2 regions of the Paenibacillus sp. MMO-177 genome follow, and region 1 is predicted to be linked to the other one. Evidence: predicted binding sites of a transcription regulator. Region 1 holds the regulator's gene; the other holds the start of a gene.

What was found. Region 1 encodes Rex, which represses fermentation and respiration genes when NADH is low (regulators of the CRP and FNR family bind a similar motif). Its sites were predicted from a motif close to TTGTGAAATATTTCACAA; they were not measured.
Region 2: WFK81_RS18050 (DUF1641 domain-containing protein) is a predicted target of Rex. The motif match lies at 2,426-2,443, and genes of this name have one in related genera.

Annotation. Positions count from the first base shown of each region.
Region 1 covers NZ_JBBCUR010000003.1:288,828-294,445, reverse strand. The annotation lists gene dinG (ATP-dependent DNA helicase DinG) at 1-2,625, shown strand, start outside; gene WFK81_RS12395 (redox-sensing transcriptional repressor Rex) at 2,622-3,281, shown strand; gene WFK81_RS12390 (amidohydrolase) at 3,250-4,563, shown strand; gene WFK81_RS12385 (cell wall elongation regulator TseB-like domain-containing protein) at 4,563-5,096, shown strand; gene WFK81_RS12380 (hypothetical protein) at 5,232-5,618, shown strand, end outside.
Region 2 covers NZ_JBBCUR010000004.1:549,358-554,975, forward strand. The annotation lists gene WFK81_RS18040 (cation:proton antiporter) at 1-555, opposite strand, end outside; gene WFK81_RS18045 (NAD(P)/FAD-dependent oxidoreductase) at 723-1,901, opposite strand; gene WFK81_RS18050 (DUF1641 domain-containing protein) at 1,925-2,347, opposite strand; gene rpsR (30S ribosomal protein S18) at 2,585-2,869, opposite strand; gene ssb (single-stranded DNA-binding protein) at 2,888-3,424, opposite strand; gene rpsF (30S ribosomal protein S6) at 3,461-3,745, opposite strand; gene WFK81_RS18070 (YjzC family protein) at 3,931-4,116, shown strand; gene WFK81_RS18075 (NAD(P)/FAD-dependent oxidoreductase) at 4,433-5,618, opposite strand, start outside.

The DNA of each region.
Region 1 (5,618 bases):
GAGGATGCCGTTCTGGTCGCTCATAACGTGAATTTCGATGCCGGCTTTTTGAACCAGGCGCTTGACCGTTGCGGCTATCATCCGTTTATCGGACGGCGGCTGGATACGATTGAGCTGCTAAGAATTTTGTATCCGTCGATTACGACGTATCAGCTTGGAGCTGTAACCGAGCTGTTTGGCATTGCCCATGACCAGCATCACCGGGCCGACAGCGACGCGATAGCAACCGCCGAATTATTCGCTCAATCCGTACAAAAGCTCAGACAGTTGCCGCTGCTCACTTTGCAGCGGCTATCCTTTCTTATAGACAACGGGAGCGATCTAAGCTGGTTTATGGCCGAGACGTTGAAATATGCCGAGCTCCATACCTCTATCGATATGAATGCTTACCAATATTTCAACCAATTCGCGCTCAAAGCCGGAGAATGGACGGACGAACAGCCGGCGCGCGCCGATCAGGAGGAGGAACCGCTTAAAGACGTTTCCTTCGAGCAGTATCTGGACGGAATCCGTCAGCGCTTTATGGAGAAGTATCCGAATTACGAAGAGCGCGAAGCGCAAACAACGATGTTCCGCGAGGTTTACGATTCCTTGTGCAATGACCGCCATCTGCTTATCGAAGCGGGAACGGGCACAGGCAAATCGCTTGGTTATCTGATTCCTGCGCTTTATTACGGCATTCAACAGGAAAGCAAAATCGTGGTCAGCACTCATACGATCAATCTGCAGGAACAGCTTCGTCAGCGGGATGTACCGCTGCTTCGCGAGATTTTACCTTTTGATTTCCGTGCTTCGATCTTCAAAGGCAGGGGCAATTATTTGTGTCTGCGGAAATTTGAAAGTAAAATCAATGCGAAGGATCTAGTTGCTCCCATTGATGACGCCATTACGGCATCGCAGATGGTCGTTTGGCTGAGCGAAACGGAAACCGGCGACCAGGAAGAGCTGAACTTCGGCAATAAAGGCGCTGATTTCTGGTCAACCGTAGCAAGCGATGCGGATTCTTGCCTTAATCGTCAATGTCCGTGGTTCAAGCGCTGCTATTACCATCGCGCCAAGCATGAGTCTAATATTGCCGACGTATGCATTACGAATCATTCGATGCTGTTCACCGATGTTCAAGCGGATCACCGTCTGCTGCCAAGCTACAGCCACCTGATCATTGATGAAGCGCATCATGTGGAAGAAGTAGCGGGCAAGCATCTCGGCATGCAATTAAATTATTTCTCCTTGACCCATCAGACAACAAGATTATTCAAGGATGCCCGATCCGGTCTGCTTCCGGCGCTTAGGCTTCGTCTTCAGCAGGAAGATGACGAACGGGTTCAGGCATGGACGGAAACGATCGATACGGTTATTCCCGTGTTCCAGGACGTGAAGGAGCATTGGGATAAGCTGTTTGAGCTTCTGTATGCCTTTGTGGGTGAGTCGGGAGAGGCCGGCAACGATAACGGTCAGGCCGTCTGCCGTTTGCGCAGCGATACGCCGCCGAAGGGCTGGGACGACGTTCTGACGATTGAGAACAACGTGCATACCGAGCTTAGCCGCGTTGTAAAGACCGTTGATAAAATGGCTTCGGATATCAAGGACCGGCTTGACGATCAATCGATACAAGGCCTGATTACGGATTTGAACGGCGTAGTCCGCGATTTAACCCGGGTGAAGGATGATCTCCGTACGTTCCTCAAGATGGAGCAGAACTCGGAAGTGTATTGGATCGAGGCAAGCACGACATATCGTTACCGTTCCGTTCACTTGTACGCGGTGCCGGTTGACGTAAGCAAGCAGCTTCAACAATATTTCTTCGACGTGAAGGATAGCATTATTCTTACCTCCGCCACCTTGTCCGTCCATAAATCGTTCCAATATGCGGAAGAGCAGCTTGGACTTGAAGGCTTTGAAGAGAATAACCGGCTGAAAACCGTACAGCTTCCTTCGCCGTTTAATTATCGGGAGCAGGCTCTGGTCATTATCCCGCGTAATTTCCCGACCCTGAAGGGCTCGGCGGGCGATCCGCAGTTTATTTCCATGCTGGTAAGCTCGCTTGCCGATTCGGCTGTGGAGACGAAAGGCCGCATGCTTGTGCTGTTCACCTCTTACCGGATGCTGAAGCAGGTCTACGAACCGCTTAAGGAAGCTTTGGCGGGCTCCGGCATTCAAGTGCTGGGCCAAGGCATCGACAGCGGCAACCGGACGAAACTGACTAGACGGTTCACCCAGCAGCCGGAGACGGTGCTGCTCGGCACAAGCAGCTTCTGGGAAGGAGTGGACATTCCGGGCGAGGCTTTAACCTGTCTGGCAATTGTCCGTCTGCCGTTCCAGCCGCCCAATCATCCGCTTGTTGAAGCGAAGTCGGAGCTCTTGCAGAAGCAAAAGCAGAATCCTTTCATGAAGCTGTCGATTCCGCAGGCGGTCATCCGCTTCAAGCAAGGCTTCGGAAGACTTGTGCGCACGGCGAAGGACAAAGGAATTGTTATTATCTACGACACTCGCGTCATCGATACGTATTACGGCAAGCACTTCCTCTATTCGCTGCCCGGTCCAAAGATTGAAACGATGCATATCGACCAGATGGTACCGCGGATGCGGGAATGGCTGCAAACGGAAGAGGAGGAAATCGGGTGAAGCAGGCGAAAATTTCGGAGGCCGTTGTCAGACGGCTTCCTATCTACCTGCAGGTGCTGAACGAATTGTATAACCGTGAAGTGCAGACGGTTTCATCGCAGGAACTCGGGCTTAAGCTGGATCTCAATCCGGCTCAAATCCGGAAGGATCTTGCTTATTTCGGCGACTTCGGGCGCAAGGGCATAGGGTACGACGTCTCTTATCTCATTGAGAAAATTCAGCAGATTCTAAAGCTCGACCAGCGGATTAACGTTGCGCTTGTTGGCGCCGGCAATCTTGGACATGCCTTGTGCAATTACAATAAGTACTCCAAGGACAATATGAAAATTGTCGCGGTGTTCGATGATCATCAAAGCAAGATCGGCACGATGATCAACAACCTGACTATTCAGCCAATGGACAAGTTGAAAGAGACCGTGCAGGAGAACAATATCCGCATTGGCATCATTACCGTACCCGGTCCCGAAGCGCAAAACGTGGCCAATCAATTCGTGGAGGCAGGGATCGAGGGCATCCTGAATTTCGCGCCGGCGATTTTGCGTTTACCCGACCATATTCGCATTCATCATGCGGATTTTACGAGAGAGTTGCTCAGCTTGGCTTATTATTTGGAGAAGGAAAGGAATGAGCAGGAAAATGGCGCAGTTGTGGATTGAGAACGGCTTGTTCGTAACTATGAACGATGCTAATGCGGTTTTCCGCGGCCATATGGTCGTCACGGACAACCAAATTACATATATCGGAGCGGAGGCTCCGTCCGGACTGGACGAGCATGTTGAGCGTCTTGACGGCAGCAAGCTGGCTTTTATGCCGGGGATTATTAATACTCATGGCCATGCTGCCATGTCGCTGCTTCGCGGTTATTCCGATGACCAGAATCTGCAGGTCTGGCTGGAGCAGAAGATGTGGCCGATGGAAGCAAAATACGTCGATCAGGATACGCGTGCGGGAAGCGCGCTTGCGATCGTGGAAATGTTAAAGACCGGAACGACAGCTTTTGTCGATATGTATGACCGGATGGATCAGGTTGCGCAGATGGTACAGCAATCGGGAATCCGCGGCGCTCTGACGCGCGGCGTTATCGGATTGTGCCCGGAGGAAATCCAGCAGGCGAAGCTCAAGGAAGCTATCGCTTTTGCCCGGGATTGGAACGGTAAAGCCGATGGCCGCATCACAACGATGATCTCCCCGCATGCCCCATATACTTGCCCGCCGGATTATATCGAGAAATTTGTGCAGGCTGCGCATGATTACGACCTGCCGGTTCATACTCATATGTCCGAGACGCTTGCCGAAGTAGAGCAAAATGTCCGCGACTACGGTTCCCGTCCGGTGGAGCATCTGGACAAGCTTGGTTTCTTCTCGCGTCCGGCGCTTGTGGCGCATGCCGTGCATCTGAACGATGACGAGATTGCCTTGCTCGCTGAACGCAACGTTGCCATATCCCATAACCCTGTCAGCAACCTCAAGCTGGCGAGCGGCGTAGCCCGCGTTCCCGAGCTTCTCCGCGCGGGAGTCACGGTATCGCTGGGCACGGACAGCGTAGCAAGCAACAACAACCTGGACTTGTTTAAGGAGATCAAATTCGCGGCGCTGCTGCATAAAGGCATCTCCGGAGACCCGACGGTCATTCCGGCTATGGAAGCCTTGCGCATGGGAACCGTCTACGGGGCCCGTTCGATCTGGCAGGAAGACAGCATCGGACAGCTCGCGGCAGGGATGAAGGCTGATTTTATCGCGATTGATCTGGATCAGCCGCATTACTATCCGATGACGGATATCGTATCCCATCTTGTCTACTCCGGATCCGGCCGGGACGTCAAGCATGTATGGGTAGACGGCAGGAAGGTTGTTCATAATGGCGAATGCACGATGATGGACGAGGAAAAAATCCGTTACGAGGCGCAGGCCAGCTTCGAACGGCTGCTTAACGCGTAATGAGAACGACAACGAGAAAACGTCAGCCGGTGATGAATCCGAAGCGCTGGCTGGCTGTTATCCTTGTTGCGTTGGTTGCTGTAATTGCGGTAATTATCATGTACTATAACGCGATTCAGCAACCGTTCTGGAATTCGGAGAATCCGATCCGGAAGCAGGCGAAGGAAGCAGCCGGCCTCACCGAGGTATCGTCCGTCACGAAGCAGGTTTGGGATACGACATCGTGGATCGTGAAGGGCAAGAATGACGCGAATGAAGAAATTTACGTATGGCTGATTGGTCCTGACAAGACCGTTCAAACGGTTAAAGCCGCCGAAGCAACAGATAAGGCTGCTATTAAACAAGCTCTCTTGCAGAAGAAACCGGATGCGGCGATTAAACGCATTCAACCCGGAACTTTAAACGGTCAGCTGGTTTGGGAAGTATTCTATTCGCAAGGCAACAATCCCGAGAAATACAGTTACGATTTCTATGATTTCCGCAGCGGTACGTACGTGACCGAATATCATCTCCCTGCCAAAACAGCGAGCTAGCCGCAATTACGCGGCTGGCTCCGCTTCCTGTTTTTACACCGCCTCTTTGATGTCGTTATATGATATACTTTCGTATGGCAGAGTTGATATACGTTAGTGTTGCTATATAACAGATATAGAGGAGGAAATCAACTTATGAAACTTCGTATTGTCCCTTTCGTGCTTTCCGCTGTGGCGACAGCCTTGCTGCTTTTTGGCGGATGGATGTTATATAAACAGTTTGCCGTTGTTTCCCCTTTTCAGAAGTCTATTGGACAAATTGAAGGCGTCGCTTCGGCGAATGCCCCTGCTATAGATCAAAACCGAGTTTCGGTTCAAGTTACACTGAAGCCGGACGCCAATCTGAAAGACGTGTATGAATCCATTGCAAAAGAAGGCAAAGACGCGATTGGCAGCCGTGAATTATCGCTGGATATTACAAATCAGGCGCCAAGCGATAAATTAGAGAAGGTCTGGTCTTCGGTATTGTTTGATGTCGCCGAAGCGATGGAAAAGAAAAATTACTCGGAAATTCCGAATGCA
Region 2 (5,618 bases), on a different contig from region 1:
CAATAGCTTCTTGCCGATCAGAAGCCCGATGGAAACATCGCTGGCGGGTACAAGAAAGCTCATCATAACGGCAAGAAGGATTACGACCAAAACATCGTCTACGACCGCAGCGCCAAGAATAGTGGTTCCTTCCCTCGACTGCAGCTTATTCATTTCCTTCAACGTCTGCACCGATATGCTTACCGAGGTCGCGCAGAGCAGCAGCCCCAGAAACAGGGCCTCGTTGTTCGATAATCCAAACGCTGCAGCAATCCCATACCCTCCGACAAAAGGCAGAATGATGCCCCCAATCGCTACCGCAAAGGATGGCTTCCAGTTCTTCCTCAGCTGATCAAGATCCGTTTCGAGACCCGCAATAAACATAAGCAGCAAAACGCCAATCTCCGAGAAATGACCGATAAAATCATCGGGTTTCACCCAGCCAAGCACAGCCGGTCCTATAATGATGCCTGCAATGAGCTTTCCAAGCACGGCCGGCTGTCCCAGTTTCACCGATAACGCACCAGCCAGCTTGGTGGATACAATGATAATAGCCAAATATAGAATAAACTCCATTTTCGCTCCTTCCTCCTTCTTTTCAGCATAACAAAAGGAGCCCGCATCTATGCGGGCTCCTCAAAAATAGACAGAAGGAGCCCGCTTGTGGCAGGCTCCTCCAAGGTCATGCTTATTTTATTATTCATACGGACGAACCGAGAAACGGTTTCGCTTTTCAGCAAAAATTATTTCAAGAACGAGAATAGACCGTTTACGTGAGTCAGGTAACGAACGTTACTTGCTTCTTTCATCAGAGTTGCTGCCGTGCCTTTCAGCTTCAGCTGGCTAGCGCCAATCGTACCGATTGCATCTTTGCGGCCAAGGCTCGCAAGTACGCCGGAGTTAACGAATTGGAACGATTTCATCGGAATGCCTTTGCCTTGCGCAAACAGGTTGTAACCGATGCACTCGCCCATTTGCCATGCGATTTGCGCGCTTGGCGGGTACGGGCGGCCTTCTGGACCCATAACGAACGCGTTGTCGCCAGCCAGGAAAATATCCGAGTGGGATGTCGATTGCAGGAATTCCGTTACCGAAGCGCGGCCGCGGTTTACTTCGATGCCACAGTTAGCGACTACAGGGTTGCCTGTAACGCCGCCTGTCCATACGAAAGTATTCGTCTCGATGGAGCTGCCGTCTTTCAGCATAACTTTGTTGCCTTGAACTTCCGTAACCGCTACACCCATGATCAGGTTAACGCCGCGGTTAGTCAGGCTGGATTTCGCGCGCTCAAGAAGGTCAGCCGGGAAGCCCATCAGAATCGTTGGACCAGCTTCGATGTTGTACAGGGAGATTTCGCTCTTGTCAACGCCGTATTGTTCGCACCATTTCGGAAGCATATCAACGATCTCGCCGATCAGCTCGATGCCTGTCAGGCCGCCGCCGCCAACAACGATTGTTGCATCTGCTTTGTTTTTCGATTGCGCGTAAGCTGCAATGCGGTTTTGGATATGCGCGCTAACGGCTTTCGCTTCTTCAACCGATTTCAGCGTCAGGCTGTTTTCTTCCAGGCCTGGAATGCCGAAGAATGCTGTTTCGCCGCCGAGAGCGACAACCAGCTGGTCGTATCTAACTGTGCCGTTGCCAGCCAGCTTCACTTGTTTTTTCTCCGGATCAATGTTATCTACAGTGTCGATAACCAGGTTGATCGATTTGCCTTTCAGCAGTTTATCCAAAGGAAGAGCTACGTTTCCTTCGTTAACGCCGCTAACAGCCAGACGGTGAAGCTCGGTAATGATTTGGTGGTAAGGAGTTTTGTTGATCAGTGTAATTTCGGCTTCTTCAGCCGAAATGTATTTGCGAGCTGTCAGTGCGCTAAGAAGACCGCCGTAACCGCCGCCAAGAATTAAAATTTGCTTAGCCATGTTTACCCTCCGCTCTTGTATGATTAACCGTTTTTACGCTCAGCCAATACGTTCAGGAACGATTGGGCAAAACGAAGTGTGGATTGTACTTGCGGATCCTTCAGCATTTTCAGAATGCCAAAGAGACCAATTGTAGAATTATCGGCCTGTGCGCGGTCGCCAGCTTCAACAGCTGCGTTAGCGATGCCTTTAGTCGTATCTACGATTGGTTTAACAAATTCGCCAAAGCCGTGAACCATATCGTTCACAAGAACCTTGTCGTTCGCTACGGTTGTAGCCACATCGTAAGCTTTAGTGAGCAGAGTCACCAGTTCTGCCAGTTTAGGCAGGTTTTCCACCAATTGAGTCAGCGATTGCTGAATTTCTGGCTTCAGCAGTTGCTCAAGCACGTCCAGTTCACGTACAGAACCGGATTCTTCAGGTAATTTCGTTACGGTTTCAGACATACGAATGCATCCCTCTTTCCATCTGTAATCGATCAATTGATTTACTTGCATAAGCCGTTATTCCACATCTGTCATTTAAAGTGAAATTATTCACAATGAAGACCCAGCATTATCAACGACTTGTATGCACGAACTATATCTTATTGTATTCCTCTTCCGCCAAATGATCAATTCCTATTTTATAAAATAAAAGAAAAAAAGCCCATTGGTTTCCCAATAGGCTTTCTTCCAAAAGAACTACTCAGTTGTGTACGGCAGCAATGCTACAGTACGAGCACGCTTGATAGCAACAGTCAGCAGACGTTGGTATTTCGCGCTAGTTCCAGTTACACGACGTGGCAGGATTTTGCCGCGCTCGCTGATGAACTTTTTGAGCAGATCAGTATCTTTATAGTCAATGTGAGTGATTTTGTTCACAGTGAAGAAACATACTTTACGGCGTTTGTTGCGTCCGCCTTTGCGGCCGCCGAATTTGCGTTCTGGACGCTCTCCGTCTCCGCCTTCTCTTTGCTTGAAGCTCATTCGAACCCATCCTTTCAATTAAAATGGCAAGTCATCTTCTGATATATCGATCGGTCGACCGTCATCCGAGAACGGATCACGGCTGTTGTTGTTGCGTGGAGTACTAGGCCGGCTTCCGCCGCCGCCGTTACCGCCGCCATAAGGAGCGTTACCGCCGCCGCCGCCAAAAGATCCGCCGCCACTGTTGTTATTGCCTCCGGCATAACCGCCACTCTCTTGCGAAGCTCCGCCTTCACGGTTAGATTCCAAGAAGCGAACGTTATCGGCAATAACTTCCGTCACATAGACGCGTTTACCTTCGTTGTTCTCGTAGTTACGCACTTGAATGCGTCCTTCTACCGCTGTTAAACGACCTTTACGCAAGTAATTGGCGCATGTCTCAGCCAACTGCCGCCAAGTTACGACCGGAATAAAATCCGCTTCGCGCTCGCCCTGACCGCTTGTAAACGGCCGGTCTACTGCTATCGTAAATTGCGTAACTGCTACACCCGCGGGCGTATAACGCAATTCGGGGTCTCTTGTTAATCTGCCAATCAGTATTACACGATTCAACATCGCCTCTGGACCTCCCAATCGAACATCTAGCGTGGATTAAGCAACGTCTCTGACGATCAAGAAACGGATAACTTCATCCGTAATTTTCATGATGCGGTCAAGCTCATTAACAACTTCGTTGTTCGCGTTGAAATGAACCAGAACGTAGTAACCATCACGAATCTTATTGATCTCATACGCAAGACGGCGTTTACCGATCACATCTTGCTTCGTGACTTCCCCGCCATTGTTAATGATGCCACTGAATTTGTCGACGATGGCTTGAACGTTTTCTTGCTCAACGTCCGGACGAATGATGTACATCACTTCATATTTGCGCATTGTGTTTCACCTCCTTTTGGACTAAGCGGCCCCCGAAAGGGCAAGGAACGAGATTATTACTCGCATCTACACAGTATAGCAAATCGCCTACTCATTGACAAGTCATCCGCCGTTCCCGATTTCTGCCTTTCATGTCCGCCCCTTCTCCGGTGAATACTACAAACCGGACAAGGAGGTGAACAAGTATGGGCGAATGGACATTGTTTTCCCCGGGCGACAGCGCGCCAAACGATGGCGTCTATATTGAAACTGGCGATAATTCTTTCCATATGGGTATCACCAATCCGCAGAAGGTACGACTCAAACGCGGTGAAAAATTTCCGGAGACCTCTAATCATGAGCGTAGATGGAAACGGATGGGACACAATTAATTTTTAAATGAGCCTTGCATAACTTCTTTGCAGCACGGACATCATAATTATCGACGGTGAAGAGAGGTGTGGTTCCATTGGACCTGTATAGGGGCAAGGACTACTAGAAGAATTTTACTGCTCATCACTTAAGAAGCGAGGCGTTGTGCTAAAGAATACTTTCTGTAACACGCGAGCAATCACGATCGGAAAAGCGATACCTGATGGAATTGTGTACCGATCTGTAAAGATTGCACCTGGTTTTCTGTTGCATGATTGTGGGAATTCATCGAAACTTACAACACCGTCGAAAAAGGGACTCGAAAGAGTCCCTTTTTTATACTTTCTTCCCTGCCAGCAGACGGCCTACATAAACGCCGCTTGCAGCTGCCTGGGATAAGGAATGCGTTGTGCCGGAGCAGTCTCCGATAACGTACAATCCTTGAATATTCGTTTCGAATCTCCCGCTTGTCTCGATTGCAGGCGAATATAGCTTCCCGTCAATCGCGTATAGAATGGTATCTTCATCAATGGGTTCTCCCAAAAGCTTCTCCAAAGCGCTCAGAAACGCCAGAGTGGCTTCTATATACCGCTCCGGCACTTCCTCCCTCAGCTCCGCAAACTCCGCTTCCAGCGTTGGCATAACGCTTTTGAAGTTGTCTTTGCTGCCAGAGCAGTGCTCTTCCCCTCTGCGGAGAGAACCCAGCCTTTGAGCAGCAATCCGATTCCGCCCGCGGTTAATCCCGCCTACAATATGTTTCAAGTAATCATCGGCTTCTTTAAGCGTAGCAAACCGGTTTGGCACAAAAAGCGTAAAGTTTAGATTGGAGCTGCCCTCCTCCTTCTCGCGGAAGTTCTGTCCATCCGGCATGGCTAGTCCTTCCTGAAGCTTGAGCACAACCCTGCCCCGCGGATTCATGCAGTAAGTTGTAGCCGTGTAGTCTTCTCCTTCGAAGCTAAGCTTGGTCTCGAATGAACGCTGCAGAATCGAAGCAAGCTGGTCGCCCTTCATCTCGATTCGAAGCCCTAGATCGACCCTCGCTTCTCCCCTGCCAATACCAAGATTCTCGCATTGGCCGGTAAGCCAATCGTTCCCGCTTCTGCCGGTTGCCACAATGACCTGTCCGGAATCAATAACCGTCTCGTCAGGCAGCTCTATAGCAAACCGCCCGTTATCCTTCCGAAGGATACGGACAGGCTCCGACTCAAACTTCATTGTTATATACGCGTTCAAATAGTCATACATGCGCTCTAGAACGACCTTTGAAAGTTTGGTTCCTAAATGCCTGGTCTTTGTCGTGAGCACGCCAAAGCCGGCCTCCCTTGCCCGCTCGGATAGTTCAAGATCATAGGTGCTGTAAAGCTCCGCTGCACCTCCCCCATATTCGCACAGAATCGTATCCACGTCATCCATCAACGTAAGCGCAGCCTCGTAGCCGGTCTTCCGCTCCAACTCCCCGCCGAAATCATTCGTAAAGTTATATTTGCCTTCCGACAAGCCAAGACCGCCAAACCCTATATAA